Regions from separate parts of the Exiguobacterium sp. R-39 genome, predicted to be linked through region 1. Evidence: riboswitches for the same ligand, from Rfam matches in the RefSeq annotation. Region 1 holds a riboswitch; the other holds the start of a gene.
The links. Region 1 has a riboswitch for S-adenosylmethionine ahead of ACP26N_RS13500 (methionine ABC transporter ATP-binding protein). Riboswitches for the same ligand answer to the same signal wherever they lie in the genome.

Region 1 (16,308 bases):
ATCGCACACATATTCCTCGTGTGCTTATCCAGTATACGTAAAAAGACACGGATTGGATTGAACGGATGTGCTGTCAGCCCACATCCAGGACAGTTCGTTCAATCGTCTGCTGGTCGAGATCCTTGACCTTGACCGGACGGCTGTAATAATAGCCCTGCCCATAGTCACATCCGAGTCGTTTCAGGAATTCATGCTGCTCAAGCGTCTCGACGCCTTCCGCCACCACTTCAATCCCAAGACTCTTCGCCAACTGGATGATCATTTCGGTAATCGCCGTTCCCCGCTCATCATGCGGTACTTCATCAATGAATGATTTATCAATCTTCAAGATATCGATCGGTAAATGCTTTAAATGCGTCAGCGAGGACAGTCCTGTCCCGAAGTCATCGAGCGCAATCGTCAAACTCAATTGCTTTAATTCTCCGAGCATCAATAAGGCCCGCTCCAGATTTTCCATGACGGATGTCTCCGTAATTTCCAGTTGAAGTTGCAATTCTCCGCCGTTCTTCAACGAATGATGAACGATTTCCTTGATCATCAGATTATGCGATTCCGACCGGAAATGCATCGCTGACAGGTTGACGGAGACTTGACGGATGAAGTGATCCTCTTCCCGCCAGACTTCCATTTGCTTGACAGTTTCCTGCAGTACCCACTGGGTCAGCCGATGGATCAGACTGTACTTTTCAGCGAGTGGAATGAATTCCGCCGGTGAAATGAAACCGAATTTCGGATGATTCCAGCGAATCAGGACTTCTGCCTGCTCGACCTTGCCTGTTGCCAGCGCAATTTTCGGTTGATAGACGAGATTAAACTCTTTAAAGTCCGTCATGGCCCGACGGAGGGAACCGACGATTTGTTGTTCCCGGCGATCCGAATGGAGCAGTTCATCGTAGATGACAAAACGGTCCCGTCCTTCATTTTTCCCTGCACGCAGGGCGCTTTCCATCTGACCAATCCGCATTTCCAGTGTATCCGTAATATTCGGAACGATGATGCCGATGGTCGCAGTCAAATGAATCTCCTGCCCGTCGAGAAAAATCGGTTGCCGGATTGCTTCCAGGACATCCGTGAAGGCCTCTTCGAGCAGATCGGGATGGATGTTTTGAATCAGGAAAAATTGGGTTCCATTGTAACGGATACAAGCTTCATCTTCTTGAAGTAACGCTTTGATCCGGTCCGAGAATTGCCGAATGACGATGTCTCCCTGATCAAAGCCGAATGTATCATTGATCCATTTGTACCCGTCCAGATCGAGCAACGCCATCGTCATCCGCTTTTTCGTCCGGCTGTATTGTCCGTCGACTTTTGACATATGATGATCCAGCCAACGGCGATTGTGCAATCCGGTCAAATGATCCGTATACGCCATCATCTGTAAGGCCCGCCGTTCAAGATGAATATACAGTCCGACGATCAACAGAACGATTAAAAAGACCGGAACTGCCACGTCGCTTAAGATATTTGATGTGACGGGGCTGGCTGAGACGTCCACTCCCGAAGCACCGGGAACACAAAACGTCGTCCCGAGCATTCCGACATAGTGCATCGTTGAAATACCAAACCCCATTAAGATGGCAACGGGAATCAAAATTCGTTTTTTATCGACATGCCGTGTCATATACAGCAACAGGAGGGCGACATAAGCGACCGTGATGGCAATCACAATCGATAACGTGAATAACGCCGCATCATAGCGGACATCCCCATCGAACTGCATCGCAACCATACCAAGATAATGCATCATGGCGATTCCCATCCCCATTAACGTTCCGGCAATGATGACTTTTTTCCGTGTCAGCTCCGAATAATATAAGAGATAAAAGGCAATCCAGGCAGCCGTCACGGCGGGGACGATTGACAGGAACATCAGCACCCAGTCGTATTTGACCGGTACCGCCAACTCAAATGCCCCCATGCCAACGAAGTGCATACCCCAAATGGATAATCCCATCGTCAAGGAAGAGACGAACAATGCTCTTTTCTTTAAAGATACGGCTTTTGCCAACCGGCGATTTAATTCAAGTGAGGCATAGGATCCGACAATGGCCACGATGACCGATAGGATGACCAGTGTCTCTTCGTAATGTTTCGTTAAGGTGATCCATTCATTCATGATAAGTGCCTCTCTTTTTTGACTGACATTCCTATTAGTATCGTCTGCTTACCGGTATTTTTTCAGTCTTCTGAAGAAATTTCATTAGAATGCGTGTGCTTTTTTCTAAAAGAGGCGGATATACTCGAAAAACGAACAAAAAAAGGGATGCTGTTGATATCGCATCCCCTTACTGTTATCTCTCATTCACTGATTGTTATAACGCGACGGAAGCCACGACTTCGCCGGTCGGTTTTTCTAAATCCGGTTCAGGTTCGACTGTGATGGCGACCGCATCAATTGTTCCGTCTCCTTTGATCGGGAAGACAGCTGCCGCTTCCCCGTCCTGTTCGATGACCCCGTTCGCACGAGGCGTATCACCTTGAATCGTCCAAAGTTGATACAACTCACCCTTCTTCAGCGGCGGTAAATCTTTCAGTTGGACAAGCATGAATTCCTGATCATCTTTTGTAAAAATCATGCTTGACCCCTTAATTGAGGCCGTACTTTCAAAGTTGCCCATTCCTTTGACTTCGTCCATCGCAAACTCTTCCGCCGGAGAAGACTCGTCTTGCGACAAGAAGTAGGCGTTGGCACCAAGTGACAGGATCAAGGCGGCTGCGATACTCATCAACCATCCGAGCGGCACAGACCGTTTTTTCTCTTTCTTCGATCGTACTGCGTCGAGGTCAGACAAGTGCGTCTCCTCTACAGCCGGTTTTTCAACTGCTGCTTGCACCGGTTTTTGTCCTTGTTTCGTCGATCCAAGGACTTCACCGAGAATTCTTGACTTCATGCCGGTTGGTATCGGTCGTTCCGGAAGTGATTCCGCGATGGGCAGCATCAAGTCTTGCATCTCTTGGAGCGCCTGTTTGCAGTCATCACAAGTCGCCAAGTGTGCCTCGAACGCGTCGCGATCGGCAGCTGATAATGTTCCGTTGAAGTAATCGATTAAATCATGACAACGTTCTTCCATCAACGTTCCCTCCCGTCTAGTAATTTCCGGAGTGCCTGGATAGCACTCCTTATTCTGGTTTTCACCGTTCCAAGCGGTAAATTAAGCTGATCTGAAATTTGTTGTTGTGTCAGGCCTTTAAAATAAACGAGTTCAATTAACTCTTGTTGATCGGGTTTCAGTTCATTGACGGCATCGCGGACTTCCGTCGCCGTTTCCCGCTGCATGACCGTCCGTTCGACCGGTTCATCATATCCGCCGTCCCGCTCCTCGACTTCAATCGTCGGTTGGCGTTTCTCGCGTCTCAGACAGTCGAGCGCTGCATTGCGGGTAATCGTTAATATCCAAGAGGAGAACTTTCCTTTATCGGTATTAAAATCGACCCGTCCGTTCCAAATCTTCATCCAGACTTCCTGGATGACTTCTTCTGATAAACGATCATTGTTCGTAAAGCGATGAGCGAATGAGAACAACAGTCTTTCATACTTGTCATACAGTACTTCGAGAGCTTGTTCATCTCCACTGCGCATCTGATGATAAAGCGATTCATCGGATTGAGTATGCATCCTTCTCCTCCTTGGTGATCAGTCAGCCTTATCATATAGTATACGCAAGCTGACGCAAAATCGTTTTAGTTTTTTCACTTTATTTCATTTTTTTGTCCACCACATCCATATTCCCTATTCCGCTAAAAAATATAGCTGAAAAAAGCGGTTAGATTGACAGCAATACCGTGATGGGCATAGCATAAAGGTATCGAACAGACGGATTGCATCTTAGAATGGAGGAAAATGAATGGATTACGATCGTAAAATGAAGAACCGGGTCAGCCGGATCGAAGGACAACTTCGCGGTATTTTGCGAATGATGGAAGAAGGACAGGATTGCCGTGATGTCATCACGCAACTGTCGGCTGCCCGCTCCGCCATTGACCGGACGATTGGTGTCGTCGTCAGCTCCAATCTGATCGAGTGTGTCAAAGAAGCCGAACAATCCGGCGAAGGACAGACGGAGGAATTGGTTAAGGAAGCCGTTAACTTGCTGGTAAAAAGCCGCTAATCGATTCCTTGGAATCGTTGATAGTCTTGCTCTGCTTGGATGCGGTGCAAGACTTATTTTTGTTTCCGCTGTATGTTTTGGAATCGAGATAAAAAGGAACAATAAAAGGCATGACGAAAAGTGACTTGAACATGAGGAGGAACCGAATATGGCTACGTATCAACTCGATCAGGACCACAGCTCCATCACATTCTCAGTCAAACACATGATGATTTCAAAGGTTAAAGGAGAGTTTCGTGACTTTACCTTCGATGTCAGTGGAGAAGCACATGATTTGGAAAACGCTTCTGCTGTCGTAACGATTCCGGTCGCTACGATAGACACACGCAGTGCGGACCGCGATACACATTTGAAATCAGCTGATTTCTTCGATGTCGAGCAGTATCCGAACATTACTTACCGTGTGACTTCGTTTAAAAAACACTCCGGTGACGAATATGAAGTGACCGGTGATTTGACGATTAAGGATGTTACGCGGACAGAAACGTTTAAGGTCGAGTATGAAGGCAGCGGTGTTGATCCTTGGGGTAATACACGTTCCGGTTTTGAAGTCGACGGGAAGATCAAACGGGAAGACTACAATCTCACCTGGAACGTCGCGCTCGAAGCCGGAGGTGTTCTGGTCGGCAGTGATGTGAAGTTCCAATTGCACCTCGAGTTCATTCACGGGTAATTAGTAGAGATCATAGTAGACGTAGGGGGAAATCAGATGACAGTTTCACTTTTTATTGATGTTGCATGTAAGACCGGGGAATCACCGGTGTATGACGCTAAAACCAAACGATTTTATTTCGTCGATATTCCGGGCAAGCTTCTTTTTTCATATGACTTAACGACAGAGGCTTTAAAACCGTACCAAGTACCAAGTGCCATCACATCGATCGCTTTGACGGATGCGCCGGATTTCCTTCGTGTCACGTCGGCACATGGTTTCGGAACGTTTGATTTAAAGGAAGGACACCTCTCACTGGAAACCCAATTGACGCTTCCTGACTCCGACCGGATGAATGACGGGAAACTTGATCCATCGGGTCAGTATGTGGCCGGAAGTATCAATGAAGAGGACGGCGAGACCGCTTCCCTCTATCGTCTGCGTCATGACGGTTCCGTCGATGTCCTCCTCGAAAACTTAACGAACTCGAACGGACTCGTTTGGTCCGAGGACGGTAAGACACTCTATCACATCGATACGCCGACGAAAAAAGTCTATGCCTTCGACTATGCTGCGGATCAACCGTTGACAAACCGCCGGGTGGCCATCGACTTAGAGGACGAAGACGGTTTCCCGGATGGTATGACCAAAGACACGGAAGGTCATGTCTTCATCGCCCATTATGCCGGATCATGCTTAACACGCTGGAATCTTGAAACCGGTGAAAAACTCGCCCAGATTGATTTCCCGGTTTCGAACCCGACTTGTCCGATTCTGTACGAAGACCGTCTACTGGTCACGACAGCAGCAGACGGGGACGATTCCGAACATGCCGGAGCCGTTTTCGAAGTGACGTATTAACACATTTGCTCCCTCACGAGAGGGAGTTTTTTTGTAGACGTCTGTACTAAAACAGGCGATACTAAAACAGAAGTGTATATTATGACGAGGGAGTGTAATCGGATGCATATTTCGACGATCGAACGACTTCATCAACTGCAAACAACGCCGTCCTTCTTCCCGGTCAACTGTTACTTATTTGAAGAAGCGGACAGCCTCACCCTGATTGATACGGGGATTTCACTGAATGCCAAAGCGATTTATTCCGTCATCAAGTCGTTTGACAAACCGTTACAGTCCATCATCCTGACTCATGCGCATGCCGATCACGTCGGATCCCTTGATTTTTTAGCAAGTGCTTTCCCGCTTGCCGAAGTCTCGATCAGTTACCGGGATGCGGCTCTCCTCAGCGGGGATGAGTCGTTGCGCGAAGGCGAGACGACACCGCTGAAAGGCGGCATTCCAAAAAACATCAAAACCCGTCCGGACCGGTTGCTCGAAAGCGGTCAACAGATCGGCAGTTTAAGTGTCATTGCTTCTCCGGGACACACACCGGGTTCCATCTCCCTGTGGCATGAAGGCAGTCGGACGTTGATTGCCGGTGACGCTTTCCAAACTCAGGGTGGTCTGGCGGTTTCGGGGGACACGCGTTGGCAGTTCCCCTTCCCGTCACTTGCGACCTGGGATAAGGAAGTCGCCCTCCAATCGGCACATCAGTTGACGGAATTGACACCGGACGTCCTGGCAGTCGGTCACGGACCGCTCGTCGTCGCACCAAGCTTCGATATGCGCCAGGCAGTCGACCGGTTCGAACAGCTCTTATCCTCGAAAAAGCGCAACGGCTATACGTAAAAAAATCAGCTGGTTCAAAAAAATCCGGACATTTCCTGCTCCTCATTTAGAAATGAAGAGTAGAAGATGTCCGGATTTTTTCTGTTGACCGTCGCCGCCAGTTAAGGCATCTCATATTGGTACAATCGGGCTTCGTACGGTGCCAATCGATTGATGTCCGCGGTCTCATAATTCGTCAGAATCAACTGTTCTTCCGGTAAACCAAACGTCGTCGTCACCGGTTCATCATGGACGTTCAAGACGATCCGCCAAACCACTCCGCCCAGGACCCGTTCATAGACATACAGGTATGGATCCTGAATCGCCAGATCACGATAACCTCCGTAAACCATGACCGGATGAGTCTTCCGTAAATCAATCAGTTGCCGGTAAAACACCAGCACGGAATGCGGATCCTGTTCCGCTGTTTCGACGTTGATGTCACGGTAGTTCGGATTGACCGTCATCCATGGCGTCGCTGCGGTGAATCCGGCTGCTTTGCCGGTATTCCACTGCATCGGTGTCCGTGAATTATCTCGCGCCCGCAACTGCATCGAGGACAGGACGGTTCCGGGTGATTCGCCGGCGGCAATCCGTTCGGCGTATTGATTCCGAAATGCGACGTCCTGATAAGACTCGGGATCAGAAAAACGAATGCCGGTCATGCCGATTTCTTCACCCTGATAAATGTACGGGATGCCCGGTAACGTGTGCAGCATCAAGCCCAGTAGCTTGGCACTTTCGACACGATACCGTTCGCTTCCGAACCGGGTCACCTGACGGGTGTGGTCATGGTTATTCAAAAACTGTGACGCGACTCCGCTCGGATAAAGCGCTTCGTACCAGCGCTTCTGGATTTGTTTGAAGCGCGGTAAATCCATCGTCTCCATGTCATCCGCGACTTCGAAGTGAAACAGCGTCCGCAACTCATTCCGTTCCTCACCGACATACAGTAACCCGTCTTCCGGGCCGACGAACGGAATCTCACCGACGGTAAAGAGATCGGTTCCCGCCAGTACTTCCTGGTGCATCTCCTGCAAGAATTCATGAATGCCCGGCTGGTTCCCTAAGTAGGATAAATTCAGAGGATCTGCGACATCATCATACGTCGCCCGTTTCTTGATCAGGTTGATGACATCCATCCTGAAGCCGTCGATTCCTTTCTCGGCCCACCACCGCATCATCGTATACACAGCCTGCCGGACTGCAGGATGTTCCCAGTTCAAGTCCGGTTGCTCCGATGCAAAGGAATGGAAGTAATACTGCTGGCGTGTCTCATCCCACGTCCAAGGGCTCGGCGCAAAATACGACCGCCAATTGTTCGGCGGTGTTCCTTTGACCCCGTCCCGCCAAATGTACCAATCGGCTTTCTCGTTTGTCCGACTGCTGCGGGATTCTTTAAACCACGTGTGTTGATCACTCGTATGATTGACGACCAAATCAAGAATCAGTTTCAGTCCCCGTTCATGGGCGGACGCAATCAGTTCTTCCAGATCCGACATCGTTCCCGCCTTCGGCATAATCGAGTAATAATCCGAAATGTCGTATCCGTTATCGACATCCGGTGATGTATAACAGGGATTTAACCAGATGACATCGACACCAAGGGAAGCGATGTAATCGAGTTTTTCAATTACTCCGCGTAAATCGCCCATCCCGTCTCCGTTCGAATCTTTAAAACTGCGCCAATACACTTGATAGACAACGGCTTCTTTCCACCAGGCCCGATTCATCCCATCATCTCCTTTGTGATTCAATCGTATTCTAGTTCAGTGTATCAAAAACACGAAAGCCATCGGTTCTTTTTCCCAATTATCAGCAATTATTAAAAAACTCTTTTCTTTTTTCTGAAAATTCGTTATCCTTGACGACAATACCCAACAAGGAGGAAGACAGATGAAACATTTCTCCCCATCGATTGCGATTGATCGGTTACCCGCTCCGGTCTTCGCCGAGCTCGCCCAGCGGATCGGTGCCGTCAAGGCTGCTGGTCATGACGTCATCACGCTTGGTCAGGGAACACCGGATCAGACGACACCCGTACATATTCTGGATGCCTTGAAAGAAGCAATCAATGACGCTTCAAACCTCCAGTACCCGCCATTTCGCGGACACGATTTCCTCAAACAGGCTGTCGCGGATTTTTATCAGTCAGAGTTTGGCGTAAACATCGATCCGGCCTCTGAAGTCGCCATTTTGCTCGGCAGCAAAGCCGGTATCGTCGCTTTACCGCAAACGATCGTCAATCCCGGTGAAGGTGTCATTGTTCCTGATCCCGGATACCCGGATTACTTATCCGGCGCCGCCCTTGCCGGAGCTTACCCGATCACATTGCCGCTCCTTGCGGAAAATGCTTTTTTACCTGACTACACGTTACTTGATACGACAGATGTCGAACGGGCCCGGATGTTGTTCCTCAACTACCCGAGCAATCCGACCGGGGCGACGGCAACAGCGGAAGCCTTCGAGCAAACGGTTTCCTTCGCTGATGCGAACGACATTTGCGTCGTCCACGACCTCGCCTACGGCGGAATCAGCTTCGACGGTCCGACCCGCAGTTTCCTCCAGACGGAAGGCGCAAAAGACGTCGGAATCGAACTGTTTTCATTATCGAAACGTTTTAACATGTCCGGTTTCCGAATCGCCTTCGCCATCGGGAATCCGTCCGTCATCGCAAGTATCGAGACGTACCAGGAACACTTATACGTCAGTGCTTTCACACCGATTCAACAGGCAGCAACCGTCGCTCTTTCAAGCGATCAGACGTGTGTCCGCGAACTGAGCGCTCTGTATGAAGCGCGGCGTGATGCCTTGTTCGGCAAGTTACAGGAAATCAGTTGGGACGGACCGATCCCGGGCGGTTCGTTCTTCGTCTGGTTGCCGGTCCCGTCCGGCTACACGTCCCAAAGCTTTACCGATCACCTGCTCGACGAAGCGCATGTCGCCGTTACACCGGGACATTTCTTCGGCGAATACGGGGAAGGTTACGTCCGGATCAGCCTGATTGCTGACGCCGAACGACTCGTCGAAGCAGCTGAACGGATTGGTCAATTGAATCTGTTTCGCCAGACCGTTGCGGAATAATTCTGAAAAAACGTTTGACAAATGGGAATGATTTCCGTTACAGTAAGTCCCAACAGCATATCTACTTATCGAGAGCGACCGAGGGATTAGGCCCAACGACGTCCGGCAACCACCTTTAAGGAACGGTGCCACATCCTACAGAATGTTTCATTCTGAGAGATAAGTTACGAAATCTTACACTTCGTCGCTTTTTTCTGGTTGCTCTTAACTGGAAAAAGGCGATTTTTTTGTATAGGGAGGAAACGACAGATGATTGAATTTAAAGGGATCACTAAACGGTTCGTTCGTGACCGGACACCCATTTTTGCCTTACGTGACGTCAATTTAACGATTCAGCAAGGTGAAATCTTTGGCATCATCGGTGAATCCGGTGCCGGAAAAAGCACCCTGCTCCGTCTGATCAACGGACTGGAGACACCGACACAAGGAACAGTTAAAGTATCGGGCACTAATCTGTCCGGCCTCTCCAAAGGCAGCTTACGTGAACTGCGTTTGAACATCGGGATGATCTTTCAACACTTCCAATTGATTCAATCCCGGAACGTCGCCGATAATATCGCCTTCGCCTTAAAGGCTGCCGGCGTCAAACGGACTGACTTCCCGCAACGGATCAAAGAGCTCGTCTCCCTGGTCGGACTCGAAGGCTTCGAGACGAATTTCCCGAGTCAGCTCAGCGGCGGTCAAAAGCAACGGGTCGGGATTGCCCGCGCCCTTGCGAATAATCCGAGTGTCCTGTTATGTGACGAAGCGACGTCCGCTCTTGATCCGGTCACGACGCTGCAAATTCTCGAACTGCTGAAAGACTTGAATGAACGGCTTGGCCTGACGATCATTCTCATTACCCATGAAATCGATGTCGTCAAACAGATCTGTCACCGGGTTGCCGTCATGGCGCAAGGTGAAGTCGTTGAAGTCGCCCGTACATACGACCTGTTCAGTCAGCCGGCACATGATGTCACGAAACATTATGTCGATACGGCACTCCAGATCGAGTTACCGGAACGGATCTTGCGAACGACACCGGGAAAAATTATCCGCCTGCAATTCACAGGTGAAAAGACCGGTGAAAGTACGTTATCGGAAGCAATTAAACAGTTTGATATTTCCGTCAGCATCCTCCACGGTAAGGTCGACTATATCCAGAACGTCGCTTTCGGAGTGCTGATTGTCAGTTTGACCGGTCCGACCCTTCACGTGAACCGCTCCTTGACGTGGCTCGAAGAACAACTTCACACGCTTGAGGTGATCCAGGATGTGGCTTGAACGGATTGAAACCATGTTACCGGATCTTGCGAAAGCGTTAGCGGAAACGGCTTTGATGGTCGGAATCTCACTCGGCTTCGCCCTCATCATCGGGATTCCACTCGGGATCTTACTGTTCATCACGGACCGGGGACTATTTTTCCAAAACGTCGTCGTTCGCAGCATCTTGGACTTTTTCGTTAATATCGTCCGTTCGTTACCGTTCATCATCCTGCTCGTCGCGTTGATTCCGCTGACACAACTGTTACTCGATAATACAATTGGACCGACTGCTGCTTCCGTCAGCCTGAGTGTCGCCGCCATTCCGTTTCTCGCCCGACTGGTCGAGACATCGCTCCGTGAGATTCCACCGGGATTAATCGAAGCAGCAGAAGCCTGTGGTGCGACACCGTTTCGGATCATCATCAGTGCACTCTTACCGGAAGCCCTTCCCGGCATCATTCAAGCCGTCACTTTGACGACCATCAGTCTGATCGGATTTTCCGCCATGGCCGGTATCGTCGGTGGTGGCGGCGTCGGTGACCTGGCCATCCGCTTCGGCTATTACCGGTACGACAATGTCGTCATGATTGTGACGATCGTCGTCCTCGTTATCATTGTTCAAAGTATTCAAGGGCTCGGCAATGTTCTGGCCCGTCGTGCTGATAAGCGTTAACCAAAAATAGAGAATCGTAAGGGAGAGAATGAATATGAAAAAACGTTATGCCTTTTTAGCAACAGGACTACTCGGAGCCGGTATTCTTGCCGGTTGCGGCGACAGCAGCGCCAAAGAAGACAACAAATCGATCAAGATCGGGGCAACGAGCGGACCTTACAGCGACATGGTCAAAGAAGCGATCCAACCCGGGCTTGAAAAGAAAGGCTACGACGTCGAAATCGTCGAGTTCGGGGATTATATTCAACCGAACATCGCACTTGGCAGTGGCGACATCGACGCCAACTTGTTCCAACACTCGATCTACCTGAAGACATTTGCGAAGGAAAAGAACCTCGACCTTAAAGGACTGATTACTGTCCCAACGGCGCCGATGGGTTTATACAGCAAATCCTACAAGTCGCTTGATGACGTCAAGACGGGAGCAGAAGTCGCGACACCAAATGATCCGACGAACCAGGCCCGGGCACTGAATCTGTTGGCTGAACAAGGTTGGATTGAACTCAAAGCCGACGCGGATCCGTTGACGGTCTCGGAAAAAGATATCGTCAAGAATCCGAAGAAACTTGTCATCAAGCCCCTCGAGGCCGCTCAATTACCACGTGCCATTGACAGTGTTGATATCTCTGCCGTTCCGGGAAACTTCGCGTTAGCTGCGAAATTTGATTTACTCGATGCACTGGCACTCGAAAAAATGGATGAGCAGTACCGTAACCTGGTCGCCATCAAAACTTCTAATGAAGATAAACAACTTGCGAAAGACTTGACGGCTGTCGTCAAATCAGATGACTTTAACGCTGTCATCGAAAAGTCTTTTAAAGGCTTCAGTAAACCCGAGTGGACAAACTGACATAACTCTTTTTGTCTCTTAGTTCATCTAAAGATGATATAAAACCCCTGAAACAGCTGCCTCCCCTTACAAAAAGGAGGTGGAACGGTTTCAGGGGTTTTCCATTGAATGATGACTCTTGGAGAAGACAAGGCTTCGTCAATCAAAAGCCTGCTCTCATTTTTCAAGATAGGATTCAAATCTAGATGGTGCGTCATCCATCTACAGATTGATCCACACAAAAGAACCCCAATTCTGCTTTCGCAAAATCGGGGTGATACGTACACTTTCGTTTTAAATGTTGCTTCAGGGTGTCCGGAAATTAATCGTAAAGTACGGTGAATTGTCACGGAACGCAACACCGGTATCCGCCTGTTTGAAGGTCTTGTTCATGATGTTGTCCCGGTGCCCTTTCGAGTTCATCAAACCCCAGTGTGCCGCAAAGACATTCGGATAGCCCATCGATAAGTTTTCTCCGGCTGCCGAGAAGCGGATCCCGTTCTCTTTCATCCGGTCAAACGGATCGCGTCCTTCCGGATCAGTATGGGAAAAGAAATTATTTTTTGCCATGTTCTCACTGTGTGCCCGCGTGACCGGTTTTAAAGTACTGTACGGCGTCAGCGCTCCGAGTTTATAATCGGCCCGGTCCCAGTTCATCAGACGCAACATCAACTTCTCGTCCGTTGTCCGCAATGCACTGGATGCCTTGCCATAAAATCCACTTTTCTTCGCTTCGACCTCTTTCGGTATCGCGAGTGTCGCTTTCACTTTGTTGCCGTCGTGCTGATCAAAGAAGTAGGTCACATACCGGTCCTTTTTTTCATAGACGGCGGCATGATCGAGGTTCAACAAATAATTCGTATTGCCTTTCCGGTACGACTTGACGGCTTTCCAGCCTTTTTTCGCAAGGGTCGTTTCCGTGTCTTTATTTAAGACGGCCCCTTGCGTCGTCACACCGTTTTTCGAACGGTACTTTCCGTAATCCTTTCCGTCTTTCGTCAACGCCACGAACTCCTCTGTTGCTGTCCGCCTGACTTCCCAGTCATAACCCGGGTATTCACTTGTATATCGATCAATCAGCGTTCCGCCGCTTTTCGGGTAATCCGCTTCTGCTTGTTCCATCGGGGTATTTTCATAACTGAAGAAAGCGACCGCTGCTACTCCGAGGACTAACCACTTTTTCATGTACCTTTCGCCTCCTCATGTGTTCCATTACCCTAATTTTAAAAGAAATGCGTCCGTTCGAACAGTCTAAGCTGTCGTTTCAAGTGAAATCACACGATTCCCTGTTCCGCTTCACAGTTTTGACACATCTCAGATTTTTTGTGCAAAAGAGGTCTGACGTCTTTATTTATGGCATTCTCACACCATTATCATACATAAAATAAACTATTCTTTCCCTGTTGTTAAAATGTGTGAACATTCTTTTATTTTTATTCCCTTTAAATGTTGTTGCCGTTCCTGAAAACCCTCGCTATCATTAGAACTCGTAAGGAAAAAATAAGGAAATTCCATATAATATTCACTTCCAAAGGAGTATGCCATGATTCTACTTTATTTTATCTATGAATCGATTACGTTTTTACCGATTCAGCAGTATCTGTTTTCCGGATGGCTGATTTTAGTGTTGTTGACCGTCTCGTTCAGTCTCGCGAATGCCCATGAAGAAGTCCACATCAGTCAACGGTTCGGCTTCGAACTTCTCGTTCCTGGTGTCGGTCATCTGTTACGCAAACAGTTTCTTCCCGGTCTTGCCATCATTCTGTTATTGATCATCATTCATTTTACGTACATGTTCCGGGTCGTCCCGTTACACCTCGCGTTATTACTTACCTTCTCGATCAGTCTGCTGTCCTTTTTCTCACTCTTTATCCGAATACACAAAAAAGCGGACAATTAAGTCCGCTTTTTTTAATACAACTGCTTAGTATTTCGTTGTTTCTTTTAATTTGTAACCATTCGACAGTTCAAGCCAAATCGTTTTCCCTTTTTTCGTTTTCACCTGGATATACGGACGACCTTGAGAAACACGCAGTTCAAGTAAATCTCCTTGTTGATCGGCATGTGTTTCGCTTGCCTTGTCCCACTTCCCGGCAAGTTGACGCTCGATGAAGATATGCTTTCCTTTTTGAACAGCACGCCATTTTCCGATTTCTGCTTTACCATTTACTGCGACAGCACTTTCCATTCCTTGAATGGAAATGATGGCTGGATCGTGGTCACTCGCACTGCCGTCCGCTTCCATATAATCCGAGTTGATGTTGACGATATCAGACGATGTATACGGCTTCAGGTTTTTCGAAATCAAGACATGGTCGAGAACCTGTGCGTTTCCGTTATAGACGTAAGAATAACGTTCCGATTTCGGAAGATCATCCACTGTGTTCCAGAGGTTGTCCCCTTTTAAGATATCAAGTGTTTTCGAGAACTGGAAGTCATTCAAGTCACCCAGTACGACGACGTTCGAGTCTTTCACTTCTGTTTCCAGTTCATTGACGAAGTTTTGGACGATGCCAGCGATTGCGTGACGCTGAACTTCACTCTTACGAACGACCGGTTGATTTTTACCGAAGTCCGCTCCATCGCCACCTTTTGAATTAAAGTGGTTGACGATGATGTGATACGATTCGCCTTTAAAGATGAATTCGCCGACGAGCGGTTTCCGTGAGCTGTCAAAGTTTGGATCGTTCGGTTGAATGCGACCCGGGTTGTTCGTCAGCTTACCGTTTTCAACGGCAACAGCTTCTGTCGCTGTTCCTTTTTCACCTGGTGCAAGTGAAACACGAGCCGGGTTGTATAAGAAACCGACACGGATATTTCCGCCCGGTTGTCCGCCGTCTTTTTTATCTTCCGGTGCGATATCCGTATACGCATAACGGACACCTGTTTTCGCTTCGATTGCTGTAATCAATGTCTCAAATGATTTCGATGCATCGACTGTGCCGCTGTCTGTCGCCCCATCGTTATCCTGCATCTCTGTCAAACCGACGATATCCGGTGTTTTCAGGAATGTCGCGATTCCTTCCGAGACACGGTCGACTTTTCCGGCATCCGCCGTTGAAGCAAAGTTTTCCACGTTATACGAAGCAACCGTCAAACGTGAATCGCCTGTTTCAATGTTCGTCGGTTGACGATCGACTTCACTTGTAATCAGTTTCGGTAAGTCTGCTGCTTTCGCTAACACTTTATACGCTGAGTAATTATAGCTCATGACTCCTTCGATTGTTCCTTCGAAACGGTCCCCTGATTTCGCGCGGTACGAGCTGCTGCCCATCTCGACGAACAGACGCTCCGGATTGGCATTATCCGCTGTCAGAATCGGTGTGCCGCGTTTCGTGTAGACTTTATCCGCTGTTTGCGTACGGACCGGAATCGTCCGGTTGGCCTGCGGTCCCGTGACGATGGCATTTGGAAGCGCGACACGCATTCCTTCGACACTTTCGTATAAATCGATTGCATCTTCAGCCGGATCAAACTCAGCAAATGAATCGTTGTCGATGACTTTCGTCGGAATCAAGACACCGTTTTCCCCGAGAACGATACTTGCCGGCAATCCTGAGTTCAATGCACCTTTAACAAGATTAACGGTACTGATTTCCGTCACCGCGAGATCCGTATCGAACTTGTCACTGTATCCGCCAAGCAACCATTCTTTGACGTATCCTGTAGTTGCGACAGTCTGTCCGACTGCTGCACCGTGGTTTTTCGCGTAGACCAGCACTCCTTCAGACGTTTTACTGTTGTTATCCGGATTTGGATCCTGCATGTAGAAGTTGTTGGCATCGACGATATATGTGACGACACCCGTCGTCCGGACAAGTTGATCCGCGTATGGTGATGTATGCGCGACTCCTTGAATGCTGCTGATTTTCGTGATTGGAGGTGCGATGTAGTATTTGAATGTCGAAACAGCAGACGTTTTTCCGTCTTTGACGGCCACTGCCTGAATCGTCATTTCTTCATTAATTGTAATCGGACCGGAGTAGACCGGACTTTCAGCAGTCGGTGTTGATCCGTCGACGGTATAGTGGATCGTACCTTCTCC
Region 2 (16,308 bases), 240 kb from region 1:
TTGCTGGAATAATTCATGTTCGAGTGCCAGTAATGCTTCCGTAGAGTGAGGTAACTCATGTTGTGTAATCAGTTCTTCCCACATCTCGTCTCCTGTTTTCCCCATGAATGTCGCATACTGCGTATGATCGAGCGGGATAGATAACGTCTTAAACATGTGTTGGTGGACTTTAAAATATTGAATTTCACTGTCGAGAATGACACCATCCATATCAAAAATCAGACCTGTTTTTTTCATTTTTTCCCCTCCTGCTATCAGCCTACCAAAAAACCTGATCATCCGCAGACGATCAGGTGGATTCATGTCGCTAAAACCGTCTCTTGGTAGCGGTATTCCGGGAAATAGTCTACGTCTTGATCACTTCCATAGCGTTGGCACAATTTTTCATAGACATGAGGCAGAAGAATCGTTTTTCCTTGGTGGTATTCAAACATCCGGTATCCTGTGTAACGGCACTTGCTTTCAAACAGACTGTCCCGTTCCTTATATCCGCCGCCTAAATGTTGTTCGACCATCCCTGCCGTCTTGGAATGTAAGATCGCCTCATATTCCAGTCGCTGATTCGGAAACAGTTTATGTTCATCCCGTTGACATCCAATCAAATGTCCGTGTGCATACTCTTGTCCAAGCAATACGAAATAACCACCGACGGCTTCCCCTCTCCACTCGGCAATCAACAATAACGGTTCACACAGCTGTGTCGGCTGAAACAGTTGTTCAAAGTATTCAGGTGTAAAATAGTAATGGGAAGAGGCATCTTTCCGGTCCATCGTTTGGTAATAAAGACGGATAAAAGTTGGCAAATCTTCTTTTGATCCCCGACGGACTGTCAGCTCTGACGCCAATGACTTCCGGATCATACTCCGGTTTTTCTTATGAAACGTTTGCATGATTTCTTCCACGGTTGGCCGAAGATCGATGCTCGTCGTGTGGCGGATGAATTCCGTTTTCGTCCAATCCGCTATCCGTTTTTGATTTTCCGTCAATGGATTAAACCGAATCAGCTCCGAGACAATTTTGTGACGCATGGCCCATTGCCGAAAAGAACGCTTGGCATCTGCCAGTTCTTCCAACGTCAGTTCACCAACAACTTCCGGACCTCCATAACCATAAGGTGTAATCATATCAAAATACTCGGTGTCGAAAATACGCCTCTTCAAAAAAGGATAAAACAGTTCGCCTGACGCACCTTGAAAATAAACCAGTCCCGCCGTTTCATCGGCCCGTGCATTTAAACGGACGTATTCATAGCTATAAAAAATATCAAGTGATTTATTTTCGACAAGTGATGTCCAAGTCAGCTGATCTTCAACGAAAATACATTGCCTCATCTTTTACACCTCCGGCACACGACACGTCAAACATATTTTTTCTTTAATTTGGTTAATCAATTAATATTTTCCTTTTAATTGAATACCCATTTTACATGTTTATTATGCGTCCTCAAAAAAAGACAGATGGCGGCATCAAACGACCGCGTCTGTCTTTCGAACTTATTTTATCGCCTTACTTGGTATAGCACGAATGAATGTGAATCCTGCCACCAGAATCAATCCGATCAACGTCAGGAACACGGCATTCATACCGGATAAATCATAAATCAGTCCCCCGACGGTCGGACTGATCATCCGGCCTGCCGAAGCGGCGATATTGACGTATCCCTGAAACTCACCTTCTTTACCAATCGGAGCCAAGCGCGCTGCCATTGCAGGAACTGCCGGCCAAATGAACATCTCACCAATCGTCAAGATGATCATCGCCACTAAAAACATTTTGAATCCGCCCGCAAAGGGAACGATGGCATAGGACAAAAGAAAAATCCCTGTCCCCGTCAGTAACTGACGTTTCAAATCGTCTCCAAACCATCGTAAGACGGGTGTCAATAACGGTTGTGCAAACACAATCAGCGCCCCGTTGATCGTCCATAAAATCGAATACTCGGAAATTGTTACTCCAAGTGACTTTGTATGCACGGCAAACGTTCCCTGCCATTGAACATACACAAACCATAACAGTGCATAACCAATCGAGACATACAACATCGTCCGGACAGAACTCCGTGAGAGCGGTTCCCGCACTTCCTCGCTTGCCGACATCGATTGACGTCTGATTGGATGGACCTGAATCCAATTCAATCCTACCAACAGAACCACAGCAAACAACAAGTACAGTATCAGATTTGCGATGAAGATGAATTGGATATCAATCGCCGCAATTTGCCCACTGATAGCAGTTCCGAGCGCCACACCGACGTTTTGAGCAACATAGATTGCGTTAAACGCCCGTCTCCCGCCTTCCGGCCAGATCACACCGGTCAGAGCATAGATGGTCGGAAAAACCATTCCGCCGACGAATCCGATTAATCCCAGCATCAGAACATAACCGGTGAAAGTCTGATGGAACATCCAAAGTCCGATTGAGGCAAGGACGAGTCCGATGACACTGATGACAAGTGTGCGTTTCCCACCTAACCGATCAAATGCTTTTCCACCAATGTAGTTCCCGATGATGGCGAGAGCCGAGTTGACGAATAAGGCCATTCCGGCCTTCGTCATCGACTCCCCTAAATAGTCATGAATGTATAATGTATTAAACGGCCATAAAAAAGAGGACCCTGTCGTATTGATTGCCATCGCCAATACCAGAATCCAGACCGCGCGAGGTAATTTCGGCATGGTAAGTATCCTCCAATGTAGTTTCCAACCTTGCCACTTTACGAAATTATTCTGTCGTCTGTCAAGGAACTTCGATTTAAACGAACAATCGGAAAAATGATACAATTAACTAAAGGGTCGATTTTGCGGGTACTTAGAAAAAAATAGAGCATATCAATCAAAAAGAGGAGTTTTTGCCATGTCACTTGCACGTGTGTTACCTTATGCCAAAGAATTGTTGGAATCAGTCATCCATGAAGGGGATTGCGTCGTCGATATGACTGCGGGGAACGGTCATGATACGCATTTCCTTGCTGAACAGGTCGGACCGGGCGGACGGGTCATCGCTTTTGATGTCCAGGAGCAGGCAATCGAAGAAACGACCCGTCGGTTGCAGGCGGCTCACGTCTTCGATTGGGTCGATTTGTATCACGAAAGTCATATCCATGTCGGCGCTCGGTTATTTGCTGAACAACGTCCGATTCGTGCCGGAGTCTTTAATCTTGGTTACTTACCGGGAAGCGATAAATCCGTCACGACGACAGGAGAAGAAACGCTAGAGGCACTCCGGGCCCTTCTTCCGGTCCTCGTCCCCGGTGGTCTGGTTGTCCTCGTGATTTATCACGGTCACTTGGAAGGACGCCGCGAACGTGATGCAGTGCTGGAGCATGTTTCATCCCTCCCCCAGCAGGATTATGCCGTCTTGCAGTACCGTTTCTTGAATCAGCAAAATAATCCGCCGTTCATCGTTGCGATTGAAAAAAAATTAAAAAAACAAATACTCGATTAAACAACAGAGGAGTGCCGTCGTATGCGACGGCACCCCTCTTTTTAAAACATATTAATCTTCCACTAATTTCAGGAACAGCAACAACTTTTCAGCAAACCGTGTGTTCAAGCGTTCGAAACTGAAGTGCGGGAACCCGTGCAGACGTTGCAGATAAATCTGGTCCCCACCCATTTTCCGGCATACCTCAAGCGTCAACTTGACGTCAGCAAACTGATCGTCCGGCGCATAAAAACAAGCGAGTTGGACCCGCGGCAGTTTCTTACGTTCTTCATCATGGATGACAATTTCTTCTTCAATCTCACGATATTCAGCGTACGTCAGTTCACCGAGACGAGCAGCATCCTCATTATTTTGTCCGAACGGTAATGTCCCAAGCGGAGCATCCGGACGGAACCGGTCGAAGGCACTCGCGAAGACTTGTTTGACGCCTCCCAATTGCTTGGAATTGTGCCAATCAAATAACGGCGAGATAAACGTCAGGCTCGCCATCGGCAACTCATATTCTTGAAGCAGTCGGTTGACGACAAGCGCTCCCATACTGCAGGCAATGATATGAATCGGTAATTTCCGCTTACCGGCTTCGCGTAGTGCTTCTTTTAATAACTGTTGATGTTCTTCAAACGATACACGACGGGGTGCGTCGACCAAGAGGACCTCATATTCGTGCTCTAAGACACGAATCAGTGCTTCACTTGGCCGGGCACGTAATTGGAGTGGATATACAAGAACGATCACTCCGGTTGGTTGTTCTACCACAAACTCACCTCTTCATTCGATATCTGTTTAGTATGCAACAAATCCGACTTCAGCCAAACCGCCTTAAGTCGGATTCCGTTTCTTTAATATATACGTTGTAGTCGCGTCACAGGTTCCACCTGTCCGAAGACTTCCTCTGTCGTCTCGCTGATTTCCTTAAATCCGTATGAAGTCAAAAAGTGACGGGCTTTATAGTTTCGGGATTCAACATACACTTCAATCGGAGACGCCCCTTGCAATTCCAGTTCGCGGATCAGCCGGCGTCCGATTCCGTTTTGCTGGTATTTCGGCAAGACATACAGCCGGACGATTTCCCACGTTCCATCCACATCGATGGCGTGGATAAAACCGACGATTTCCCCGTCGATCAGTCCGACATTGAAGTATTCTCCACGTGCTTCTTCCGCTGTCCGGATTGCTCGGACCACTTCTTCCTGCGGGTACGCTTCTTGTACGAAATGGGCTTTCGAACGCTCTGAATAGATTTCCTCATATGTGTCCATCCAGGACGTGAGCGCAATATCATGAATGCGTGCTGCATCAGCCGGAACTGCTTCGCGTATCTCCATACCGAAATCCCCCTTTTCCTTTTACAGGCTCATGTTCTTTTACCCTTTTCTAGAAATTTCAGTCGTTTCCCTGCAAAGTTCCGGAGAAACAAAAAAAGTTCAGAAACACCCTTAAAAGGGAGTTTCTGAACTCAGGATTATGCGAAACGTTTTGCCTGCTCTTCAAGAGTAGCGGCTTTATCTGTTTGCTCCCATGGTAATTCGATGTCTGTACGACCGAAGTGACCATAAGCTGCTGTCTGACGATAAATCGGACGGCGGAGATCAAGCATCTTGATGATCCCTGCAGGACGGAGATCAAAGTTTTCTGCGATTAATTCAACGAGTTGCGCTTCAGGAAGTTTTCCTGTACCGAACGTATCGACTGCGATTGAAACCGGGTGCGCCACACCGATTGCGTAAGCAAGTTGAACTTCTGCTTTGTCCGCAAGACCAGATGCAACCAGGTTTTTCGCGACATAACGTGCTGCGTAAGCAGCTGAACGGTCGACTTTCGTTGGATCTTTACCAGAGAACGCTCCACCGCCGTGACGTGCATATCCGCCATACGTATCAACGATGATTTTACGACCTGTCAACCCTGCATCTCCTTGTGGTCCGCCGATGACGAAACGACCAGTCGGGTTGATGAAGAATTTTGTGTCTGCATCGATGTACTCTGCCGGGATGACCGGTGCGATGACATGTTCTTTCAGATCAGCTTGAATTTGCTCAAGCGTCACTTCTTCTGCATGTTGTGTCGAGATGACGATTGTATCGACGCGAACAGGTTCATTGTTCTCGTTGTATTCAACCGTAACTTGCGTTTTACCATCCGGACGGAGGTAATCGAGTTGCCCCGTTTTGCGGACCTCTGCCAAACGACGAGCCAGTTTGTGTGAAAGCGAGATTGGAAGTGGCATGAGTTCCGGTGTTTCTTTCGTTGCATAACCGAACATCAGACCTTGGTCTCCTGCTCCGATCGCATCGATTTCTTCATCGGACATGTTTCCTTCGCGTGCTTCAAGCGCTTGGTCCACACCGAGAGCGATGTCTGCTGACTGCTCATCGATTGATGTCAATACAGCACAAGTGTCTGCATCGAAACCGTATTTAGCGCGTGTATAGCCGATTTCACGAATAGTTTCACGAACGACTTTCGGGATATCCACGTAAGTTGATGTCGTGATTTCTCCAGCTACTAATACGAGTCCTGTCGTGACAGAAGTTTCTGCCGCAACACGTGCGTTTGGATCGGCTGCAAGAATTGCATCCAAAATTGAATCCGAAATCTGGTCACAGATTTTATCCGGGTGACCTTCAGTTACTGATTCCGACGTAAATAGTCGGCGATTAAGGTTTGTCATGTTTGACCCTCCCAAAAAAGAATTTGACGGTGTACTCATTTCCCCTAGTTGAGTGGGACGGTAAAATGAAAAAAACCTTTCCATGTCCAAAAATGGTCAGGGAAAGGTTGTGCGTTCTTCCTTTACCCTCTTATCGTTCGAAGTGTTTACTTCGCTTCAGGAGAGCACCTTTTCCTACATTAATGATGAAATTAATATAAGACGGTTGCCGGGTTTCTTCGGGCCTTGTTCCCTCCACCTGCTCAGAATAAGAGTATCCGTTACGAATTACATGATATAAACTTGTGCTCACTCTGTCAAGCAACGTTTTAATTTCTAGTCGAAAAATTTCGGAAGAGATGTTAAACTGTTAATGCTGAAAGCGTTTCCAGATAAATAGAAATCAGCGCAGGAAAATGATTGCCCTGTCATTAGTATGTCATATATAATAAATGTGTCATACTAATAGTAGAGCTAAAACCAACGTAGGGGAAAGGTGGGGTCAGGATGCCGATGACGGTCCTGAATATCGAAGAGCTACTCAAGAAGGAGCATGTGTTCAAACAACTGTCAGTTGCTGAACTAGTCGAACATGCGATTCGCAACAAAGAAGGAGTTCTTGCAGAAAATGGTGCTTTGTCTGTAGAAACGGGGAAATTTACAGGTCGTTCACCGAAAGACAAGTTCATCGTCCGTGATCAATCGTGTGAGATGCATATCGATTGGGGTCATGTCAATCAACCAATGGAATCGGACAAATTCGAGCAACTGTTACAAAAAGTTCTTCGTTATATGAACGAAGCAGATCAACTTTACTACACAGAAGCTGCTGCTGGTGCCGATACGCATTTCACCCTTCCAGTGCGCGTCGTAACCGAATATGCTTGGCATAATTTGTTTGCGAAACAGCTATTCTTACGCGAATATCCTACGGTTGCGGCCTTTGAACCATTTACGGTCGTCTACGCACCACATTTTAAAGCGGATCCGGCGGTCGACGGGACAAACTCGGAGACATTCATCGCGATGTCTTTCGAACACCGTATTGTCTTGATCGGTGGTACAGAGTACGCCGGAGAAATTAAAAAATCAATTTTCTCGGTCATGAACTATCTCTTACCACAACAAGAAGTGTTGTCGATGCACTGTTCCGCCAACGTTGGACACGAAGGGGATGTCGCGTTATTCTTCGGACTATCCGGGACTGGTAAGACCACACTGTCTGCAGATGAGAGCCGTCAATTGATCGGCGACGATGAACACGGTTGGTCCCATGACGGTGTCTTCAACATCGAAGGTGGCTGCTATGCGAAAACGGTCAACTTGTCACGCGAAAAAGAACCACAAATCTTTGACGCCATCCGCTTCGGAACCGTTCTTGAAAACGTCGTCCTCGACGACACCCGGATTCCGGATTATGATGATACCTCACTGACGGAAAATACGCGTGCGGCTTACCCGATCACAGCAATCGAGAATATCGCCATCCCGTCACGCGCCGGTCATCCGAAAACGATTGTCTTCCTGACAGCAGATGCTTACGGTGTACTGCCTCCGATCAGTAAACTGACAAAAGAACAAGCGATGTATCACTTCTTGTCAGGTTATACATCTAAACTTGCCGGCACAGAGCGTGGTGTCACGGAACCGGAAGCAACGTTTTCGACCTGCTTCGGTTCCCCGTTCCTGCCGTTGATTCCAGAAAAATATGCGACGATGCTCGGGGAACTGATTGATCGCCACGGCGTCACCGTTTATCTCGTCAACACCGGTTGGACCGGTGGGGCTTATGGTACCGGCAGCCGGATGAAACTTTCGTATACACGGACGATGGTCAATGCAGCCGTCAACGGCCTGCTCGCAGACATCCCGACAGAAGAACATCCGATTTTCGGTCTGCATATGCCGATTGAAGTACCCGGTGTTCCGACTGATTTACTCAATCCGGTCAAGGTATGGGCGGATTCATCTGTTTACGAACAACAAGCGACTGCACTCGCGCAAAAGTTCACGCAGAACTTTGCACGTTTCGAAAGTGCGACGGATGCCATCAAAGCAGCCGGTCCCCGCGTTTAAAAATGATTGATGATACTAAAAAGGTTGAGCTCCTTAACGGATGCTCAACCTTTTATGTTAGACGATTGAATCTGTCTTATCTTGTAAATGAAGCTCTTTTTGAGAAAGCCAAACTTGGCTTTCTTTTAATAATTCATAAGCGCGGCGCTTCGCAATCCCGAATCGATTGCTCAGCATCTCGAACCGTTCGAACTCTCCCCGGTCTGCGCTGATCGCAAGGAGCAGGCAATCCCGAAACGGATGATCATCACCTTGTAAGACGTTTTTCAAAGCCGGTTCAATCGGAAGCTGATCAATGATTTCATCAATATCGACTGAGAGTAATGCATCAATATGAGACAGTAATCCAATCATATAAGCGCTCTCTGCTTTCAAGGTCTTCGTTTCCGTCGCAAACAGTTCACACAGCTTTGCACAATGCAAAGATGAACGTAACAATTCATCCGACCACCTGTACGGACTTGCGAGTTTCATTTCACGCAAAACGATTAACGAAATCCAGCTCTTTAATTGCGAAAATCCAAGTAAGGAAATCGCTTGTCGGACGGAACTGACGGTGTTCCGAAGACCGATTCCCGGAGAATTGATTAATTGCAGTACTTGTACACTGATGTAAGGATTTCCTTCGATTTCATCGACGACGTCCTCATAATGATCGTCTGTATCCAACCACTTCAGCATCTTCAACAGGACAGGTACTTGCGGAGGAACCGCCTTCCCTTTCATCAGCATCGGTTTGGCATAAAAGTATCCTTGAAACCAGTCATATCCCATCTCAAGGCTTCGCGTATGATCTTCATGTGTTTCGACCCGTTCTGCCAAAAAGCGCATATGCGGATAATTCCGCTTTAAAATATGTAAGATTGCACTTTGTTCGCGTGGGTTGATGGCTTCGATATCAATTTTAATCAAATCAATCAGATCAAACAGCTCTGCCCCATGATGACGCAACAGATCGGTTACGAAATCATCCAGTGCCAATACGAAGCCTGCTTCTTTCCACTTCTGCAACGTCAGGAGCATAGCAGCATCAATGTGAACCGTCTCTAACACTTCAATCACGAATCGGGTCGGATCCAAGTGATCGATCAGCTCAGACTGTAACAGATCGCCTGTGAAATTAATGAATAATCGTTTCCCTTCTGCTACACGGTCTACTCCCAAATGAATCAGTGTATTCGTCAATACATCCATCGTTGCCAAGTCACCATCAAACACTGCAGGTGTTTCAACGGAACGATAGAGCAGTTCAAAAGCGTCAATCGAACCAAACCGGTCTACAATCGGTTGTCGCGCAAGTAAGATTTCCATCTCATATATCCCTTCTAAATCCGTTAATCTGGCTTATTTTATATGTTCTAGTATATCAAATATCGTTTTCCCTTAAAAAATCTCTTTTTTAAAACATATCAATGTTCCCATCATTTGGAGAAAAAAACATCTCAATGCGAGGCACTGAGATGTTTTCACGAATCCTTTTACTTGGATAACATCCAATCGATGACTTGTTTCGTCACAAGCATTTTTTGATGGATTGGAAATTGATGCGCATATTGATATACCAATAAACGGGTCTTTTCCGGATAGCGGGCTGCATAGTTCGTCGCATGCCGCAACCGAACGTTTTGATCGTACAATCCATGAATCAACAAGACGTCTCCTTGCGGCGGAAAATAGAGTGGTGACCGGACGCGATATGCCTCCAGCCGTTGCTCTGGAACGCCACCGGTAAATCGTCTGAGCATTTTTTGCATCGTCCGTTGTTCTTCATACGTCCAAATCAAATTCGTCACGCCGGCCCAGGAAACTGTCCGGGCGACTTCACGATGATGCGCCAGTAAAAGCGCCATCTGACCGCCGCGGGAAAAGCCAAATACCGATGTCCGCTCGACATATTGATCGAGCCAATCAAAAGCACTGATGGCGTCAAGGATATCCCGTTGTCCAAAATCTTCTTTTCCGGTCCCCCCTAAGTTACCGCGGTAAAAAGGAGCCATGACCAAATAACCGGCTTGCGCGAACTGCATTAAGCGGGTCGGTCGAACCATGCCGATATTACGTGTCCCACCACGTAAATACAAGAGACCTTGTCCGTTCGCCCGAACCGGTAAGATGATGTACGCCCCGACCCGTTCTCCGTCGGATGTTTCATAAAAGACCCGAAAGGTACGAAACGGTCCCTGGCGGGGGAGCTCAAACCAGTCGGCGTTCGGCGAGTACACGAAGAGTCTCCGGAAGGACACGGTCCTTCATCATGAAGCTGTATTGGCGGTTCGTATCTAAACGTTTCGGGATATCGTCTAGTAAATAGGCACCGTCCGTCTCATCGACAGCAAGATGCGGCACCAAGGATGCGATTTCGGCGAAGTAGATATTCTTGATGATCGTATCCCCCCGACCTTCAACCCGGTATTGTCCGATGTACTGGAGACGTTCGATATGTCCCCCTGTCTCTTCCATGACTTCCCGGTACGCTGCTTCCTCGGCCGTTTCCCCCGGTTCGACCTTTCCACCCGGAAATTCGTAGCCCCGTTGCTTATGATGTGTCAGTAACCATTTCCCTTCGTACACGGCAATGACCCAGACATGAAGCGGATGGACTGAAAACGGATGGTCCTCAAAACTCAGTTCAACCCGATTTTGATAATAATCTAAAAACGTAATCACGTGCGTGCACCTCATTTCTTCTTCTCTCTTCACTTTACCTGTTTCGAAAGCATTCTAAAAGTGAAAGTGCGTAGGAATTTGCCAGAATGACAAAAAAAGACATCCCTCTGAATCGAGAGATGTCCGGCTTCTTATTTCAAGCGAGCTTCAAGCTCTGCTTTTTCTGCTTCAAATCCAGGTTTACCAAGCAAGGCAAACATGTTTTTCTTGTACGCTTCCACACCCGGCTGATCGAATGGGTTGACACCAAGCAGGTATCCACTCATTGCACATGCCTTTTCAAAGAAGTAGAACAAGAATCCGAGATGATACGGTGTCATCTCCGGCAACTCAACTGTCAGGTTCGGAACTTGTCCATCTGTGTGGGCAAGCAACGTTCCTTCTGCTGCCTTGTCGTTGACGAATTGAATCGACTTGCCTTCAAGGAAGTTTAAGCCGTCCAAATCCTGTGCATCTTTTTCAATCGTCAAGGTATGACGCGCTTGTCCGACTTTGATGACCGTTTCGAACAAATCACGACGTCCTTCTTGAACGTATTGTCCCATCGAGTGAAGATCCGTTGAGAAGTCGACTGCTGCCGGGAAGATCCCTTTAAAGTCTTTTCCTTCTGACTCTCCGTACAACTGTTTCCACCACTCCGACACATAGTGTAAAGCAGGTTCATAGTTGACGAGCAACTCGATTGTTTTTCCTTTCGCATATAATGCGTTTCGAACGACCGCGTACTGGTACGCTTCGTTTTCCGCCAAGTTCTCATTTGAGAACTGAACTTGCGCATCACGCGCACCTGCCATCAAGTCTTCAATCGAAATGCCGGCAGCTGCAATCGGTAATAAACCAACCGGTGTCAAGACAGAGAAACGACCGCCAACGTCATCCGGAATCACAAACGTCTGGTATCCTTCCGAGTCAGCAAGTGTCTTCAGGGCACCACGTGCTTTATCCGTCGTCGCATAAATCCGGTCCTTCGCTCCGGCTTTACCGTACTTGTCTTCCATAAATGTTTTCAGGAGACGGAATGAAATCGCCGGTTCCGTCGTTGTCCCTGATTTTGAGATGATGTTGACCGAAACATCTTTTCCTTCAAGTACTTGGAACAAATCGTGTAAGTACGTCGAAGAAATGTTATGTCCGGCATAAATGATTTGCGGTGCTTTCCGCTCGTCTTTTGACAGTAAGTTGTGGAACGAATGACCGAGCATCTCAATTGCAGCACGTGCTCCGAGATACGATCCGCCGATCCCGACGACTAACAAGACATCTGAATCCGACTTGATTTTTTCAGCCGCCGCCTGAATTTTTTCAAATTCCGCTTTGTCATAGTTTGTCGGTAAATCGACCCATCCTAAGAAATCGCTGCCGGCACCTGTGCCGTTGTGGATTGCTCCGTGTAATGTTTTTACCATATCCGCCATATAGTCCACTTCATGTTGTCCTACGAATTGTAGGGCCTTCGAATAATCAAAACGTACCGTTGTCATTCACTCGTCCTCCTTATTCATTCGCAAACAAATGCGACCTTCCTTTTCATTAAAACGCAAGAAGGAAGGTCGTTCAAGTCTTTTGTGAAAAGATTAGCAAATGTTATGACGCTTACAAAGCAGCTGTTACGATTTGACGAACATCTTCGTTGCCAAGTGATTTGAAGTTACCAAAGTCTCCACGTGTCATCGCTGACTTCACGATTGAATCGACCGTTTCTTCTTTGATGTCATAATCCGCAAGGCGGTTTGGTGCACCAAGTGATGTCCAGAACGCACTGATTGCATCGATTGTAGCGTGTGCTGCTTCCATTTCTGATTTACCTGTCGTATCGACGTCAAAGACGTTCTCACCGAGCGTAACGAAACGGTGTGCGTTTGACTCATCAAGAACATGACGCATCCAGTTCGGGAAGAGAATCGCCAGACCGCCTGCATGCGGGATGTCGTGAACCGCTGAGACCGCGTGCTCAATGTTGTGTGACGCCCAGTCGCCGCGTGCGCCCATTTGAAGAACACCGTTGAGTGCCATCGTACCGGCAAACAGAATCGTACCGCGGAGTTCAACGTTTTCAAGATCGTTGACAAGTTTCGGTGCAGCTTCAACGACTGCTTTCATGACACCTTCCGTCATCCGCTCTTGAACCGGTGCATGCGCCGTGTGGAAATATTGCTCGAGGCAATGGCTCATCATGTCGACGATTCCGTAAATCGTTTGATCTTTCGGAACGCTGACAGTGTACTTTGGATCAAGGATTGAGAATGTCGGGAACGTCAACGGGCTGCCCCAACCGTATTTCTCTTGTGTCTTCCAGTTCGTGATAACAGAACCTGAGTTCATTTCTGAACCTGTCGCAGCGAGCGTCAAGACTGTTCCAAACGGGATCACTGTTTCTGGTGTCGCTTTACCGATGACGAGATCCCATGCTTCACCCTCGTAAGGGATACCTGCAGCGATCAATTTCGTGCAGTCGATGACAGAACCGCCACCAAGAGCGAGCAATGCGTCAACGCCAGCTTCACGTGCGATTTTAATACCGCGTTCTGCTGTCTCGATGCGTGGATTTGGTTCGACGCCGTCGCATTCGACGTATTCGATTCCTGCCGCATTGAGTTCGCGCGTGACGTCATCATAGACACCATTACGTTTGATACTGCCGCCGCCAAATACGAGCATGACTTTTTTAGCATCTAAAGCTTTCAATTCGTCTTTGATTTTGTTGACTTGACCGTCACCAAAAATAAGTTTCGTTGGATTACGATATTCGAAGTTTTCCATTGTGTGTTGCCCCCTTGATAAGTAATGAACACCTTACATTATCCACACATTCCCCTTTTGCATCTATTTTAATGCTTATAACGCAAAAAAAGAGAACCGACCGATGTCGATTCCCTTTCAAAATCTTATTTTTGGAAGTTTGATTTTTCAATCCATTCTTCCAATTTGCCTTTTAACACGTTGAAGCCAGGAGCTTCTTCTTGTTTGAAAGCAGGACCTGCATCGCGACGGCCGGTGTTTTTGCGTGGGCCTTTAGCGCGTGCTTCGCGTTTTGGAGCTTCCTGTGTTGCTTTGATCGAAAGCTTCATTTTTTTGTTAGCTTCGTCGATGTCGAGAACTTTAACAGTTACTTCATCGCCAACTTTTACGTAATCGTTGATGTCTTTTACGTAATCGTGTGAGATTTCTGAGATGTGGACGAGACCTTGTGTTTGCTCGTCAAGTGCTACGAAAGCACCGAAGTTTTGAATACCAGTTACTTTACCAGTAACGACTTGGTCTTTTTCAAAGTTTGCCATAGTTTATACACTCCCTAACTAAATTCATCAACTTATAATAACATACTTTTTACGGATGGTAAAAAATATTTTTCAAATTGTTTATTTTTTATTTTACCAGGGAACAAATTAGTAGCAAGACTTCAAGTATTCCCCCTGATTCTGCCGGACTTTTCGAGTCCGGCCCTTTTTTTGTTTCAACTTACTTTTTCACGCAAAAAGGACAGGTCCGGTCTGCTCGCTTTCCGCGGACAAGCCATCATGCCGCTTCAGATGCAATGCATCTTCCAGGGTCAGGATTGACTTGTATTTCCGCAGGAGTCGAGCATGACCTCACCTGTCCTAGCGTAAAGGAAATTTCACGGTGAAGCAATCAAAAAATAAAGATTCGGGAATGGCTTACAAATCGTCAAATCCGTTTGCATCCGTCACTTTCGCATATGACCGTGATTTTTGCTCGAAGAAATCGGATTTCGTCGCATTCATCGAGTCGTCGGAATACGCCCGGATCCATGGCATGACGTCTTCATCATGTCCTTCATACAGATCGTCGAGCCCGATGACACGGAGACGTTTGTTGGCGAGGTATTTGACATAGTCACGCATCTCGCTGACATCAAGTCCGTCCAAGTCACGTAACACGTATTCACTCCACTCGATTTCGAGATCAACAGCACGCTCGAATGTGGCATAGACGAACTTCGTGAATGAACCGTCGGCATCGATTTGCGGATGTTCTGTCAAGACGGCACGTAACAGCTGACTGATGAAGTACGAGTGTTGCAACTCGTCGCGTTGGATATAACTGATCATCGTCGACGTTCCGACCATTTTCTGATGGCGCGCCAGGTTATAAAAGAACGCAAATCCGGAGTAGAAGTTGATTCCTTCAAGAACGATTGAGGCGACGAGTGATTTCGCAAAGTTTTCCGGTGTCCGGTCGTTTTGGAAATCTTCATACAGATCCAGAATAAAAGCATTCCGCTTCATGACCATGTCATCATCTTTGGCGATGTCGAAGATCCGGTTTTGTTCTGACAACGGTACGAGACTCGACAGCACGTAGCTGTACGATTGGTTATGCACGACTTCCTGTTGGGCCACAATCGCGAGGATCGCATGAATCGAGGCGTCTGACGTAAACATTGCCGACTCCAGGATATAGCGGGTCTGGACAGAGTCAAGAATCGATAACAGACCGATGATCCTCTTAAACGCATCCTGTTCCCGCTCGCTCAATTGATTCCACTGTTGCATGTCTTTTGACATCGAAATTTCGTCCGGAATCCAGAAGTTCGATAACAGTTGTTTATAGATCGAATAAAACTGCGGATATGCGATGTCGTTCCAGTTGACGATCGAGCTTGTCTCGCCACCGATGATCGCTGTCGCACGATTCGGATGACGGGCATCAAGCAGTTTGATTTTTTGTAGTTGTTCCATGTTGTTCGGCTCCCTCTTGCTGTAATTGCAGTAGTGTTCGACGTGTCCACTCTTTGACCGCATGCGGTCGGTTGCGCGGCGATTGTTCGATTTTGAGTAATTCACCTGCGAGCGGAACCCCGAACTTCGCGAGATGATACGCCATCTCATCGACGGCGCGGCAATATTTGACGAACATCTTATCGCCCGTCCCGAAGACAGCCGCCTGCGGAATCGCGTGCGGACTTTCCCTTAAGACCAGCTTCAGACAATCCCGCATCTCATCCGGCAATTGTCCGTCTCCCCAGGTGTACGAACCAAAATAGACGATATCATAAGGGACCAGCTGATACGTCGTCACATCATCGGCAAAGATCATCGTCGGTTCGACCTGCATTTCGGAACATGCTTTTGCAATCAGTTCCGCAACCTCCTCTGTATTTCCGCTCATTGACGCATATACGATTGCTGCCTTCATGATATCGTCCTCCTTCTCTTATGATGAACACGACTCACATTCATCGATTTCGACGGTCGTCGAACGTGTGTAGTAAATCGTCTTCATCCCCAGCTGCCATGCCTCCATGTGCATCTCGAGTAACTCTTTTGCTTTGACACTGTTTTTGACGTAGAGATTAAAGCTGATTGCTTGGTCAATATGACGTTGGCGTGAGGCATTTTGACGGATGCTCCAAAGCTGATCAATCTCAAACGCTGATTTATAGAACCAGTTCGTTTCCGGTGTCAAATCGGGCACTGTGACTGGAATCTTGTAGTTTTTCTTCTCTTCCG

Region 2: linked by a shared signal. The riboswitch ahead of metK (methionine adenosyltransferase) and the one ahead of ACP26N_RS13500 (methionine ABC transporter ATP-binding protein) in region 1 are both predicted to bind S-adenosylmethionine.

What each region holds. Positions count from the first base shown of each region.
Region 1 is NZ_CP187965.1:2,567,881-2,584,188, forward strand. Features, by position in the region: gene ACP26N_RS13455 (putative bifunctional diguanylate cyclase/phosphodiesterase) at 74-2,116, opposite strand; gene ACP26N_RS13460 (anti-sigma factor) at 2,313-3,071, opposite strand; gene ACP26N_RS13465 (RNA polymerase sigma factor) at 3,071-3,616, opposite strand; gene ACP26N_RS13470 (metal-sensitive transcriptional regulator) at 3,846-4,109, shown strand; gene ACP26N_RS13475 (YceI family protein) at 4,258-4,782, shown strand; gene ACP26N_RS13480 (SMP-30/gluconolactonase/LRE family protein) at 4,819-5,622, shown strand; gene ACP26N_RS13485 (MBL fold metallo-hydrolase) at 5,725-6,453, shown strand; gene ACP26N_RS13490 (alpha-glucosidase) at 6,555-8,165, opposite strand; gene ACP26N_RS13495 (aminotransferase class I/II-fold pyridoxal phosphate-dependent enzyme) at 8,329-9,516, shown strand; SAM riboswitch class I at 9,579-9,682, shown strand; gene ACP26N_RS13500 (methionine ABC transporter ATP-binding protein) at 9,766-10,779, shown strand; gene ACP26N_RS13505 (methionine ABC transporter permease) at 10,769-11,434, shown strand; gene ACP26N_RS13510 (MetQ/NlpA family ABC transporter substrate-binding protein) at 11,469-12,284, shown strand; gene ACP26N_RS13515 (CAP domain-containing protein) at 12,570-13,448, opposite strand; gene ACP26N_RS13520 (hypothetical protein) at 13,807-14,163, shown strand; gene ACP26N_RS13525 (chitobiase/beta-hexosaminidase C-terminal domain-containing protein) at 14,188-16,308, opposite strand, start outside.
Region 2 is NZ_CP187965.1:2,325,628-2,341,935, forward strand. Features, by position in the region: gene ACP26N_RS12220 (HAD family hydrolase) at 1-237, opposite strand, end outside; gene ACP26N_RS12225 (peptidoglycan bridge formation glycyltransferase FemA/FemB family protein) at 300-1,331, opposite strand; gene ACP26N_RS12230 (MDR family MFS transporter) at 1,494-2,675, opposite strand; gene ACP26N_RS12235 (class I SAM-dependent methyltransferase) at 2,854-3,444, shown strand; gene ACP26N_RS12240 (serine aminopeptidase domain-containing protein) at 3,496-4,200, opposite strand; gene ACP26N_RS12245 (GNAT family N-acetyltransferase) at 4,284-4,769, opposite strand; gene metK (methionine adenosyltransferase) at 4,907-6,115, opposite strand; SAM riboswitch class I at 6,243-6,369, opposite strand; gene pckA (phosphoenolpyruvate carboxykinase (ATP)) at 6,602-8,170, shown strand; gene ACP26N_RS12260 (EAL and HDOD domain-containing protein) at 8,228-9,481, opposite strand; gene ACP26N_RS12265 (alpha/beta hydrolase family protein) at 9,649-10,392, opposite strand; gene ytkD (RNA deprotection pyrophosphohydrolase) at 10,364-10,837, opposite strand; gene ACP26N_RS12275 (glucose-6-phosphate isomerase) at 10,969-12,318, opposite strand; gene ACP26N_RS12280 (iron-containing alcohol dehydrogenase) at 12,431-13,597, opposite strand; gene yugI (S1 domain-containing post-transcriptional regulator GSP13) at 13,723-14,115, opposite strand; gene ACP26N_RS12290 (ribonucleotide-diphosphate reductase subunit beta) at 14,494-15,537, opposite strand; gene ACP26N_RS12295 (flavodoxin domain-containing protein) at 15,506-15,994, opposite strand; gene ACP26N_RS12300 (ribonucleoside-diphosphate reductase subunit alpha) at 16,013-16,308, opposite strand, start outside.